3 regions of the Enterococcus sp. DIV0800 genome follow, and region 1 is predicted to be linked to each of the others. Evidence: predicted binding sites of a transcription regulator. Region 1 holds the regulator's gene; each other region holds the start of a gene.

Evidence for each region. The regulator LexA, encoded in region 1, represses DNA repair genes until DNA is damaged. The targets are predictions, from matches to a motif close to CNAACANNTGTTNG.
Region 2: dinB (DNA polymerase IV) is a predicted target of LexA. The motif match lies at 3,398-3,411, and genes of this name have one in related genera.
Region 3: IGI54_RS13240 (Y-family DNA polymerase) is a predicted target of LexA. The motif match lies at 2,894-2,907, and genes of this name have one in related genera.

Annotation. Positions count from the first base shown of each region.
Region 1 covers NZ_CP187898.1:1,178,625-1,183,266, forward strand. Annotated here, with positions in the region: gene recJ (single-stranded-DNA-specific exonuclease RecJ) at 1-2,069, shown strand, start outside; gene IGI54_RS05775 (adenine phosphoribosyltransferase) at 2,084-2,596, shown strand; gene IGI54_RS05780 (hypothetical protein) at 2,694-2,957, opposite strand; gene lexA (transcriptional repressor LexA) at 3,160-3,783, opposite strand; gene IGI54_RS05790 (DUF896 family protein) at 3,916-4,158, shown strand; gene tkt (transketolase) at 4,252-4,642, shown strand, end outside.
Region 2 covers NZ_CP187898.1:1,922,063-1,926,704, forward strand. Annotated here, with positions in the region: gene nrdD (anaerobic ribonucleoside-triphosphate reductase) at 1-1,518, shown strand, start outside; gene nrdG (anaerobic ribonucleoside-triphosphate reductase activating protein) at 1,589-2,191, shown strand; gene dinB (DNA polymerase IV) at 2,234-3,343, opposite strand; gene IGI54_RS09395 (prevent-host-death protein) at 3,685-4,215, opposite strand; gene IGI54_RS09400 (DeoR family transcriptional regulator) at 4,282-4,642, opposite strand, start outside.
Region 3 covers NZ_CP187899.1:277,982-282,623, reverse strand. Annotated here, with positions in the region: gene IGI54_RS13260 (NAD(P)/FAD-dependent oxidoreductase) at 1-612, opposite strand, end outside; gene IGI54_RS13255 (PadR family transcriptional regulator) at 755-1,081, shown strand; gene IGI54_RS13250 (permease prefix domain 1-containing protein) at 1,085-2,029, shown strand; gene IGI54_RS13245 (ClbS/DfsB family four-helix bundle protein) at 2,195-2,725, opposite strand; gene IGI54_RS13240 (Y-family DNA polymerase) at 2,929-4,224, shown strand; gene IGI54_RS13235 (hypothetical protein) at 4,202-4,639, shown strand.

The sequences.
Region 1 (4,642 bases):
CAGTTGACCGCATTCAAATGGCAATCATGGAAGGTCAGCCGATTTTGGTTTATGGCGATTATGACGCCGATGGAATCACTAGTACGTCGATTATGTTAGAGACATTGGAGATGATCGGTGCAGATGTTCATTATATTTTGCCCAATCGGTTTATCCACGGATACGGACCGAATACAGAGCTTTTCGCCGAAAAGATCAACGAAGGTATTCAGCTGATTATTACGGTTGATAACGGGGTAGCTGGCAATGAAGCAATCGACTTTGCCAATTCACAAGGTGTTGATGTCATCGTTACTGATCATCACGAGTTGCCGCCAGTCTTACCAGATGCCTATTGTATTGTTCATCCTCGTCACCCGGAAGGAAATTATCCCTTTGGCGAATTAGCCGGGGCCGGCGTAGCCTTTAAGTTAGCCACCGCTTTATTAGAAGAAGTTCCTTTAGAAATGCTGGATCTTGTGACGATCGGCACAGTCGCCGATTTGGTCTCGATGACGGGTGAAAATCGAAATTTAGTTAAGCTCGGGTTACAAGCAATCAAGCAGACACAACGATTAGGCTTATTGGAGTTGTTAAAAGTCAGCAGTGTCGATTTGCAAAAAGTGGATGAAACAAGTATCGGCTTCAGCTTAGGACCAAGGTTAAATGCCATCGGTCGATTAGGTGATCCCAATCCAGCCGTGGAGTTGATGACGACATTCGATGAAGAAGCCGCTCATGATCTCGCGGGTAAATTAGATCAAATTAATAATGAACGGAAGCAGATCGTGCAAGAGACGACTGCTGAAGCTACCACTTTAGTAAATCCTGAAGATGCGGTCCACTTGATCGCAGCGGAAGGCTGGAATCCAGGAGTTCTTGGAATCGTAGCGGGTAATATTTTAAAGCAAACTGGAAAACCAACGATTGTTTTATCCATTGATTCTAATGGTGTGGCTAAAGGTTCAGGACGTAGCATTGAAGCGTTAGACCTATTTGGCATGCTGAACACGATGCGCTCTGAATTCACATATTTTGGCGGTCATGCGGCCGCTGTTGGTTTAACGATGCCAGCAGAAAACATTCCAGTTTTACAAAAAATGATGAATGAATATATCACAAAGGAAGCCATTGATTTAAGCAAAGGCTCAACCTTGTTGATTGATGAAGCCTTGGACTTGTCAGAAATCACACTAAAATTTACCGAAGAACTAAAAAAATTGGCACCTTTTGGGACAGACAATCCAGCACCACATTTTTTAGTAAAGGGAAATGTCAATTTCTTCAAACGCATCGGTAGCGATCAGCAGCACGTGAAGTTTTCTTTGCAAGGTGCTGACAACCAATTAGATGCGATTGGTTTTGGCTTCGGGGCGGAAAGTGAAGAAATCCAACAGCCAGAAACGCAATTTGTTGGGGATCTTGAAATTAATGAATGGAATGGTCAGAAAAAAGTTCAATTACGTTTAATAGATTTTGCTTCTAGTGGCATGCAGGTGATTGATCGCCGTGCCAAACATACATGGACGCAAAAAATTGAAGATGATGGTGCTTTATATTTGGCGTTTAAAAAACCTAGTCAAAAGCTATTTGCCAACGAATTACAGCGATCGATTACGTTATATGACAAAGCGATCGATTGGTCTGCCTATGAACAACTGATTGTATTGGATTGTCCCGACCAGAAGGAACTACTGCAAGAAATTGTTGATTTAGGGAAATTCCAACGGATTTATTTATTTCTTTACAGTCCGGATGAAGCATATTTAAACGGCCTGCCTAAACGGGAACAGTTTGCCAAGCTTTATCAATTCTTTCTAAAGCACCCCCGGGTGGATATCCGCTATAAACTAAAAAATGTTTCAAATTATTTAAGAATTCCAGAAAAATTACTAGTATTCATGATTCACGTGTTTTCTGAGCTAAAATTTGTTACAATAGACGACGGCGTTTTACAAATGGTAGATTCACCGCAGAATCGTGCCTTTGAAGAAAGCAAAATTTATCAAGAGCGCTTGTCTCAAATCGACAGCGAAGAATTTTTACTAATGAACGACATCCAAACTATTAGAAATTGGCTGAAAGGCTAGGAGGAACAACCAAAATGGATTTAAAAGACTATATTGCAAGTATTCCAGATTATCCCAAAAAAGGCATCGTCTTTCGTGACATCTCGCCATTAATGGCAGACGGCGAGGCTTATCGTGAAGCAACCAAGCAAATCGTGAATTATGCAAAAGAAAAGCAAATCGACATGGTAGTAGGACCTGAAGCACGCGGCTTTATCGTTGGCTGTCCAGTCGCATTTGAATTAGGTTTAGGCTTTGCACCAGTTCGTAAACCGGGAAAATTACCCCGTGAAGTGATTGAAGTAGAATACGAAAAAGAATACGGAACAGATACATTGACTATTCATAGTGATGCGATCAAACCCGGACAGCGCGTACTGATCACAGATGATCTTTTAGCAACGGGCGGAACGATCAAAGCAACGATTGAATTGGTAGAACAATTAGGCGGGATCGTCGTTGGCTGTGCCTTCTTAATCGAATTAGATGAATTACACGGACGCGATAAGATCAAAGGGTATGATATCTTAACGTTGATGGACTATTAAAAATAAAACAGGGACCCTCTTATAATCTGAGAGAGTCCCTGTTTTATTTTTACTACTATCCAAAAAGCTACTAACAACTGGTTAGCGCTAAATAAGTTTAGGCAGATTTATGATAACGATGATCATAAGTCACGTAATAGAAATCTTCGGAAGGTTCCTTGTAATACTGTTCTTCTTCGACTTCTTCTTCATAATGATGTTCGGCGTAGTGCTGTGCATACTTCCGTTCATCCCATAACATGAACCATACGAGAAACAATCCAGCAAAAATGACGATCGTAGCTAAAGAACCTAATTTACCAATCAATAGACCTAACAACAACACAGCGATAACCAAACCAAATCTTCTTACTGCTTTCATCAAGAATCACTCCTAATTCGTATTATGAATTCATTTTTCAAAAATCGAAAAATGAATCTTATTCTCATCACGCAGGCCATTCCACGGAAGCTGTCCTTTTTTTAAAAGTTCCACACGGGCACACGAACGTTTGTTTGCATATTTATTATACGAATGTTTGTTCGTTTTGTAAAGAAAAAAATAATCGGAAATTGAATTCCGATTAATAAATATGGTTTCGGTACAAACCAACAACTTTTCCTAGAATAGAAACATTAGCAAAAATCAATGGTGCCAATTCATCGTTTTCAGGTTGAAGACGAATGTGATCGGCTTCGCGATAAAATCTTTTACATGTTGCTTCATTTTCGTCAGTCATTGCAATAACGATCTCACCGTTATTAGCCATGGATTGTTTACGAACAATGACGTGGTCGCCATCGTATATACCGGCGTTTATCATACTTTCACCGCGAATTGTCAACATAAAGAGGCTGCCGTCCTCACTTGATAGATCAGGCGGGATAGGGAAAAAGTCTGAAGCTTCTTCAACTGCTAAAATTGGTTCGCCGGCAGTAACGACACCCAGCATGGGGATGACTTGTGGTGTTACACCGATTTTTTCTAAGCCTGTAAGTGTCAGTTCAATTGCCCGTGGTTTTGTGGGGTCACGCTGGATCCAACCTTTTTTTTCTAATCTAGATAGATGTCCATGGACAGTAGAAGTCGATGAGAGATTCACCGCTTCGCCAATTTCTCTTACAGTGGGTGGATAACCTTTATTTTCAACGCGTTCGTGAATGAAACGCAAAACTTCTAATTGTTTAGTTTCTGTTCTTTTTGCCAACGCCCACACCTTCTTTCGTTTTTTTTAGTGTAGCATAATCTTACAAACAAATCAAACAAGCGTTCGCATTTGTTTGTGCTTCCAACTTTGTTTTTTTTATGTATAATTAATAGGGGGAAAGAGGTGCTGAAGATGATTAATGATGAAACAATTGCACGTATCAATGAATTAGCGAAAAAAAAGAAAACGGTTGGTTTAACTGATGCTGAAGCACATGAACAAAAAGTTCTGCGTGAGGAATACATTTCTTCTTTCCGTAGCGGCATGCGGCATCATATTGAAGGGATGAAAGTTGTTGATCCTGAGGGCAACGACGTAACACCAGAGAAATTAAAAGAGATTCAAAAGAAAAAAGGATTGCATAATAGAAAGTAAAATCTTTTAGCGATTTGCAATTGAAAAGTCAAAATAAATCGGTTACAATGGATCTGTAATTAAAGTATTTAAGACCAAAAAGGAGGAACTATCTTGTTCGACAAAATCGATCAACTAGGTGTAAACACAATCAGAACGCTAAGTATTGAAGCTATTCAAAAAGCAAATTCAGGTCATCCGGGATTACCAATGGGCGCGGCACCAATGGCATATGCATTATGGACAAAACATTTAAACGTAAATCCAGCCACTTCACTGAACTGGCCAAACCGTGACCGTTTTATTTTATCTGCGGGACATGGATCAGCAATGCTATACAGCTTGTTACACCTTGCAGGTTACCAAGTGACGATTGAAGATTTAAAAAATTTCCGTCAATGGGGAAGCAAGACACCTGGGCATCCTGAATATCATCACACAGATGGTGTTGAAGCAACTTCAGGTCCTCTAGGTCAAGGTATTTCAACTTCTGTTGGATTAGCAA
Region 2 (4,642 bases), 740 kb from region 1:
GCGACAGCACAGATTTCACAAATCATTGCCAACGTTGCTTCAAGCCAATACGGCGGCTGTTCAGCCGATCGGACAGATGAATTGTTAGCTCCTTTTGCGCGCTTAAATTATGAAAAACATTTAAAAGACGCCGAAGAATGGATCGATAGTCCAGAAAAGCAAAAAGCTTTTGCGAAACAAAAAACACGTAAAGATATTTATGACGCGATGCAAAGCTTAGAATACGAGATCAATACGTTGTTTACTTCAAACGGACAAACACCCTTTACGTCATTAGGCTTTGGTCTTGGAACAGATTGGTTTGAACGCGAGATTCAAAAAGCGATCCTACAAATCCGGATCGAAGGTTTAGGTAGCGAAAAACGCACGGCGATTTTCCCTAAATTGATTTTCACCCTGCGTCGTGGAACCAACTTGGAACCAACTGATCCAAACTATGATATTAAAGAATTAGCATTAGAATGTGCAACCAAGCGAATGTATCCAGATATCCTGAATTACGATAAATTAATTGAGCTGACTGGCAGCTTCAAAGTGCCAATGGGCTGTCGTTCATTCTTGCAAGGCTGGAAAAATGAACAAGGCGAAGAAATCAATGCAGGCCGCATGAATCTTGGGGTCGTTACATTGAATTTACCACGGATCGCCTTAGAATCAGCCGGCAACAAAGAAAAATTCTGGACATTATTAGAGGAACGTCTGCAAATCGCTAAAGACGCGCTTGTTTTCCGGATTGATCGTTGTAAAGAAGCCACACCGGCGAACGCACCGATCTTGTATCAATACGGCGCATTCGGCAAACGTTTGAAACGAACAGATGCTGTCAATGAATTATTCAAAAATAAACGAGCTACGATTTCTTTAGGCTACATTGGTCTTTACGAAGTTGCCAGCGTTTTTTACGGCGGTGAATGGGAAGGCAATCCAGAAGCGAAAGCTTTCACCTTGGATATTATGAAGGATCTAAAAGAACATGCAGATGCCTGGGGCAATGAATACGGCTATCACTTCAGTGTTTATTCAACACCAAGTGAAAGTTTGACGGATCGTTTCTGTCGTTTAGATACAGAGCGCTTTGGTGTCGTTGAAAACATCACGGATAAGGACTATTACACGAATAGCTTCCATTATGATGTGCGGAAAAACCCAACGCCATTTGAAAAATTGGATTTCGAAAAAGACTATCCTAAATATTGTTCTGGCGGCTTCATCCACTATTGTGAATACCCAGTATTGCAGCAAAATCCAAAATCTTTGGAAGCTGTTTGGGACTATGGCTACGATCGCATCGCTTATCTAGGAACCAACACACCGATCGATCATTGCTACGAATGTGGTTTCGAAGGCGACTTCAAACCAACCAAACGCGGCTTTGAATGTCCAGAGTGCGGCAACCATGATCCAAAAACCTGTGATGTTGTCAAACGGACTTGCGGCTACCTAGGCAATCCGCAAGCACGTCCGATGGTTCACGGCCGTCATGAAGAAATCGCCTCACGCGTCAAACATATGAAATAGAAACTGGAAATACGATTGACAGGGACGGCGCTCTTTGCCGCTCCCTGTTTTACTTGAAAGGTGAAAAAACATGCGTAATCCTAAACCAAAAGAATGGCTGGCCAGTGAGTTAAGTCAGCAATACATCGCCGATTATAAGGCCTTCAACTTTGTTGATGGAGAAGGCGTCCGGAATAGTCTCTACGTCAGTGGCTGTCCGTTTGCCTGCGAAGGCTGCTTCAATGCTGCTGCACAAAATTTTCATTACGGCAAGCCCTTCACCCAAGAAATTGAAGATCAATTAATCGCGGATACAGCCCACGATTATGTTCAAGGTGTCACCTTCTTAGGCGGCGAGCCTTTTTTGAATACTCAAGTCTGCTTAAGAGTGATTGACCGTTTGCGGGAAGAATTTGGCGACACGAAAGATATCTGGTCTTGGAGCGGCTACACGTTTGAGGAGCTGTTGCAAGACAGTGAAGACAAATTAGAAATGCTCAGCAAGATTGATATTCTCGTTGACGGACGTTTTGAACTGGCGCAAAAAAACTTGATGCTGCAATTTCGTGGCAGTGCCAATCAACGGATCATTGATGTCAAAAAATCTTTAGCACAAGGTGAAGTCGTTATTTGGGAAAAGCTCCATGACTCCGAAAAAGCTTTTGAACAAATTAAAAAGAGCGAACTAATTTAGTCGCTCTTCTTGTTTGATGTCTGGCTCTACGAACTAGCTTTTTCACTCCCACAAAGGCAAGACAATATTTTCATAGGCAACGGGATCTAGATTAGTCAAGGTGATACCGACTAAGCGGATCCCTTTTTCGATGCCGCCAATTTCCTCCCAAATCAAACTAGCTTGGGAAAATAGTTCTTCTTTTTTTTCTATGTAATAAGGCAGCGTCACTCGCCGCGTCACAGTCGTATAATCTGTATATCGAATCTTGACGACTACCGTTTTGCCATGCCGCTGCACGCGTTTTAAGGAGCCTTCGACCTTTTCCGCTAATTGCCTTAACTGACTTAAAACCTCGTCCTCTGTGGCCAATGGACGGCCGTAAGTATGTTCTTTCCCCACCGACTTGCGTTCACGAGTAACACTGACGGGCGAGTCGTGAATTCCGCGAACTTTTCGATACAAAGAATAGCCCATCTTACCAAATTCCTGGATCAAAAACATTTCACTTTTTTCGTATAAATCCTCGCCAGTAAAAATTCCCAATTCATTCATTTTCGGTACGGTCTTTTTCCCAACACCGTGAAATTTTTCAATTGGTAGCTGCTTTAAAAAGATGACAGCTTCTTCTGGTGAGATCACTGTCATGCTTCGCGGTTTTTGATAGTCAGAGGCCAATTTAGCCAAAAATTTATTATAACTAACTCCGGCCGAACAAGTCAGTTGCAGCTCCTGCCAAATATCTTGCTGAATCAAGCGAGCAATTTTGATGGCTGAACGGGCATTGATTTTATTTTCTGTCACATCTAAGTAGGCTTCATCAATTGAGACGGGTTCGATGATATCTGTATAGCGATGAAAAATGGCTCGAACTTGTTGCGAGACCGCTCGGTATTTTTCGTGATCGCCGGGTTTAAAAATTGCTTGGGGACAAAGCTCAAAGGCTTTTTGAGCGCTCATTGCTGAATGAATCCCATAAACTCTAGCCTTGTAATTCGCGGTCGTCACGACTCCTTTTCCTCCAGTATCAGAAGGATGGCGGGCGATTACTAAGGGATGCTTCGCTAATTCAGGATCATCCCGCTCCTCAACCGACGCAAAAAAAGCATCCATATCAATATGAATAATTTTTCGCGTCGTATCATTTTTTAATGGAAAAACTAAATCGGCCACAGAATTCACCTCCCCTTTCAGCGTCCTTATCAATGATTCTGGTTCCATTATAACCGAACGTTTGTTCACAGACAACTATCCCGTAGTCTCTCAGCTAACGACCTTACCGCACTAAAAAAGGCTTTCGCGAACTCGCTCAGCTTTTGAGCAATAAGACCAAACGATTTCGAAATCGTTTTGCTTATTGCCGATAAAGCTAGTTCGTGAAGCCAGACATGGCTAGACCTGCTGTAAAGTGATTTATTCATGTAAAAATTTTAGACTTTCTTTATAGTAAAAAAAAGGCCTAAGCTTTTGCTTTAGACCCCAAATTTATTTTTCTGATTCAGCGCTTGAACGACTTAACGTTCAATCAGATTGACTTTACGAATCATCAGCTTATCCGCCGCTGCTCGCTGGAATTCTTGGGCTTCACCAAAAATTTCAGCGTAGATGACTTTATTATGCTCCCTGCGACGCAATTGATAAACGATTTTACCGCTGTCTTCCAGTTCCTTCATCATTTCCGTAACACCGCCAAAGCCAGTCTTCTTCGTAATAAAGCCGGTCGCTACCATGCGTTCGTCTAAGTAGCGGGCAGAAATCACTGAGCCTTTCGCTAAGGTGGTTCGTAAAGCCGTTGCTAATTCCTCTAATTCTTCTGGGACCGGTAATTCCCGCTCCACTGGTTGGTATAATGTATCTCGTAAGGTTGTTAATTCTTCAATTAAAGCTTCGTACTGTTCTTTCGTCAACATCACGCCAGCAATTTTTTCGCGATTGAAGACATAGACCCCAGTGTCGGCTTTGCGAGCTTGAGCAAAAACATCCATTGGTGATTTTTTTACTTCTGTAATCGAAGATGTCGGAACATCTAATTTTTTTAACCCCATCTGCTCTCCTCCTACGCGTAGTCTTCATCATTATAGCATAACCCTTCATTAAGCAAAAACATCCCTCTAAATTCTTTCGGTTGAAGATAAAAAAGCTTGATAGCCCTCCTGAATTCGCAACGAAGTTTTTAAGTTGGGATTTAAGGATAACGAAACTTGATAACTGGAATAAAGGATATGATTCAGCGCCAACGCCAATTCATCAATTCGACAGTTCCTTAATAGCGAAATCGATCGTTTCAATTCCTTGCTAAAGGAAAATAAAATCGCCGGTACTTCTCTTGTCTTCCATTTTTGGTTGAAAACCGCTAAAGGCAAGCCTTGCTGGATACCTAAAAACAAATCAAATAATTTAAGAATAAAAACTTGTTTACTAGGATTTAATTCCCACATAGGTTCCATCTCAATGATTTGCAGGCTCCTGATG
Region 3 (4,642 bases), on a different replicon from region 1:
AGGAGCTAGTAGCTCTTTTAAGTGGGGGCCTGCCGTAATAATGATTTGATCGAAAGCGATTGATTGGTTATCCAACAAAATAGTCTGAGAATCACTTAGGGTGACTCGTTTAGCGATAAAATTTACGCCCTTTGCCTCGGCAGTTTGTTTCAAGCGTTTCAAATAGGCCTTGCCGTCTAGACGACCACCGCCACTGATTTTGATGGCTGGTACCGGTTTTAATAGTGGCAGTGCCGCTTTGGTTTGTTCCGGTAATAATTTTTCAATCGTGCCGATTTCTGGCGCGTCTTTTTTTCGTTCAGCAGCTAAGGCCAATAATTCTTCTACCTGTTTTTCTGGTCGGATAATCAGCGTGCCGGCTTGCTGATAAATCGTTTGATCTAGTTGATAGTCTTGCCGGAGTTTTGGAAAAAATGCTGCTCCGTCCTTAGCTAATTGATACCACTTTTGATTGCGGCGCTTAGACAGCCAAGGTGAAATAATCCCCGCACTGGCAGAGGTTGCTTGCCCAATACCTTCGTCAAATAAGGTCACGTCAAATTTATTCAAGTCTAAATAATTTGCCAGCGTCATCCCGATGATGCCGCCTCCGATGATTGCGATTCTTTCCACGTACTTCACTTCTTTCTGCTGTTGATTCTGCCATAAGAAAAAAATTTTTTCAAATAATCTGACATGTTTTACTTTACCTGTCGTAGTAATTGACGTACAATGATTACAACGACAGATGAAGTAATCTTTAGGAGGTGGCAAAATGATTTCAAGCGATGGTATTCGCGGTTACAATGATGTAATCATTTTGTCCGTATTGAAGGAAGGGGATTCTTATGGGTATGCGGTCTCTCAAAAAATTCGCGAGATCAGTCAAGCAATCTACGTCATTAAGGAAACCACTTTATACTCCGCCTTCAACCGGCTAGAAAAAAATGATTATATCCGTTCCTATCCGGGAGAAGTGACCCACGGGAAAAAGAGAACGTATTATCAAATCACAGATAAAGGGCTGACTTTTTTAGCGGAAAAGCGCGAGGAATGGCAGCAGACTAAAAAAGTTGTGAACCGATTTATGAAAGAAGGGTAAAAAATGGAGACGATTAGAAATTATATAGAGACGTTGTTCCTTGAGTTTCCCAATACACAAGAAGTGCAGCGCGCGAAGCAGGAAATTCTATCTATTATGGAAGACCATTATTTGGCGTTGCTTGACGAAGGAAAAAGTGAACATGAAGCGATTGGGCAAGTGATCAGTGAGTTCGGATCGGTAGATGAACTGCGAGAAGAGCTACAGTTCACTACGCGAGAACGGGAACCGGAAAATGGGATTGAAGAAGAGGAAATGTATTATTACCTTACGGAGCGCAAAAAAATCGCTTTGGGACTGAGTCTGGGGATCAGCGGCTGCTTGTTGGCGGTTGGAACGTTGATTGGACTGAGTGTAACTGGGGCACAGGTCTTTGGTGTACTGCTCTTTTTCATTATTTTAGCTGCGAGTGTGGGTGTGATTATTTATAATGGGATGCAGTTTGCAAAAATCGGCGCTCAGTTAAGTGATCGCTATGTATCGGCGTCGTTAAACGAAGAAGCCAATCGCATGAAGCAAGGCTATCAAAAAAGTTTTCAAATTAGTTTGGTCTTTGGTATTTGTATCTGTGTTTTATGCGTGGCCCCGGTCCTTTTTTTCCAGATGTTTACCTATGCGGAATACGGCATTCCGATGATGTTTCTTTTTTTGGCAGTCGGTGTCTTCTTGATCATTTACGGCAGTATCAATTACACCAGTTTTGACAAGTTCATCACAGCAAAATATTTTGTCGTTGATGAGGACAAACCAGGTCCTAACGCGATGTATGAAAAGTATGGCGATTCAGCTCGCACCAAACATGTCCTTGAGCGAATTTATTGGCCGCTGATTACGATGATTTATTTTGGCTGGTCCTTTTTGACTCATTCGTGGGGCTATAGCTGGATAATTTTTGTCATGGCTGGAATTTTTTACAGTGTCGTGGAGGCCATCTTCATAAAAAAGTAGCATAGGCTATACACGTGATCTCGCAGCAGCTAGCTGCGGGATTTTTTTCAGTTATGCTTTTCGCAAGTTACTTAGTTTTTTGACTAATATTCGGATTCGGCTACGAAAAAAAAATTAGTTTTCCCACTAACGTTTTGAAGGGAGAAAACTAATTTTTTTGCGTATTTATAAGCTCTTATTAAACTTCTTGATCTTTTTTATGGCCCATTCATAGTGGCTGGAAGTGGCTGACACAAAGTAGCTGCCTAGTGTGCTTCCGCCGACCCACGAAAAGGCACCTTTAGAAAACAATTCATCATTTGAAAATTGTTGGGCTAAGTCCATTACTTTTTCATGGGTCGTTTGAAGAAGTTTCAAGGCTTCGTCATAGCTGGTAGTTTGATGTTTTTCCCAGAATTCTACATTCATCGCGCCGTAAGTTTTCCAATTATAGCCTTCTTTTAAAAACTGTTTAGGCGTACCTGCTTGATTTGCTTCGATCCAATCTAACAGTAATTGATGCCATTCGTATAGATGGATCAATATGTCTCTTAAATTTTTATCTCGCTTCCAGTGGGCTTGCTTTTCTTTTTCAACATCGAATGTAAAGGTCTGATTTAATTTTTCTGCTGGAATCGTGTTTAATAGATCCATCATTTTGGTATAGGATTGGTTGCTTGCATCCATGAGTTCATTTTTGTTTTTAGGTCGAGCCATGAGAAATCCTCCTAATCGATTGTGTTAAAAACAAGGGACGGACAGTCTTTCTATCTTTTATTTTAGCGAACCTCATTGGTTTAGTAAAGAAATCTCGGAGGCTCGTTTCTCATGCAATCTTTATACGTAAATCATTGACAAAAAATAGAAAGCAACTTAAACTAAAAACGAACATATGTTTGCTTTTTAGAGAGGTGATTTTGATGAATATTTACGAAGGAGAGCCAGTCAGAGATGTTTTTTGTATGGACTCAAAAAGTTTTTACGCTAGCGTTGAATGCGTGGAGCATGGCTGGCATCCATTAAAAACATTGTTGGTAGTCATGAGCGGTGATCGTGAAAATGCGGGCTTAGTGTTAGCTGCCAGTCCGATGGCAAAAAAAGTTTTAGGGATCAGCAATGTCAGCCGCGGATTTGAAATTCCCAATCATCCGGATTTGAAGATCGTACCGCCACGAATGACACTTTACATTCAGTATCATATGCGCATCCAAGAGATTTTCCGGCAATACATGGCGGAGGAAGATATTCATACATATAGCATCGATGAACAATTTGGTGATCTAACTCATAGTTGGAAATTATTCGGCAATAGCTCAGCTGAAGTCGGGCAGATGATCCAAAAAGAGGTCATTGAGAACCTGGGGATTTATACTTCTTTGGGAATGGGGGACAATCCCTTGCAGGCCAAAATCGCGATGGATATTGAAGCCAAGCATGAAAAAAATCGTTTTGCCCAATGGCATTATCAAGACGTACCGGAAAAAATTTGGCCAATCAAGCTTAGTGATTTTTGTGGGATCGGTCGTCGAATGGAGCGGCGTTATCAATTGATGGGAATGCAAACGATGGGGGATTTGGCCCATAATGATCCTTTTGTGTTGAAAAATCATTTTGGTGTGATGGGGATGCAGCATTACATGCATGCTTGGGGCATTGATCGCTCGATTCTAGCGGAGAAAGAGTTATATCCAAGCAAGGAAAAATCTATCGGCAATTCCCAAGTCTTGCCGAAAAATTACGCGCGTAAAGGGGGAATCTTAACAGTGGTTGCGGAGATCTGCGAACAAGTGGCGCAACGACTAAGAAAATCGGGCGTTTTAGGTGGTACATTGCACTTAGGGATCGGCTATGCTTTTCGCGGCGAGGGAAAGGGCGGTTTTCATCATCAGTTAAAGATACCGCCCACCAATCAAGGACGAGCATTGACCCGTACCGCAAGTTTACTATTTGAAAAATATTGGGATCAATCAGAGGTCCGTAATATTTCCATCACCGTTTCGTCACTGAAGTCAGCCGGCAGTTTACAGTTGAATCTGTTTGAAGATCCGCGGCAGACGATCAAAGAAGATCAAATCGATGACGTGATCGCCCAAATTCGGAATCGCTACAAGTTTACTTCGATTGTCAGGGCCCATTCCTTGAGTGAAGGGGCAACAGCGATTAAACGAGCCGGTCTTGTTGGTGGACACGCGGGTGGGATGGAAGGAATGGATTGAGATGTCTTATGACGATGAAAGCGCGAAACAACTTTTTATGGAGGCAAAACGTGTGTATCAAGATCGCGGAATGATGAAGTGGATTGGTTTTTATTTGTCCGATCATACAGCGGTGTTAAATAAGGAATCAAAGCAGCGAAAACAGCTTTATTTTGATAAAGGTCAAATGAGTATGGAAGCCATTGGTGAGCTTTTGCAAGCAGCCTATCTGCAAAATAAACGTGTCGCGATCCAGCTAGAAGCGTTAGACAGTGAAGGCCAATTTTTCCCTGATCTGGTAGGAAAGATTAGCGGGCAGAAAGAGCAGCAGATTTTTTTAAATGAAGAAGAGCGTGGAGTCCTGCGCTTTGAGTTAGAACAAATCCATCATGCGGAACTATTAGGTCCTAAAAAAATTCTCACACCAAAAGATTAAAAT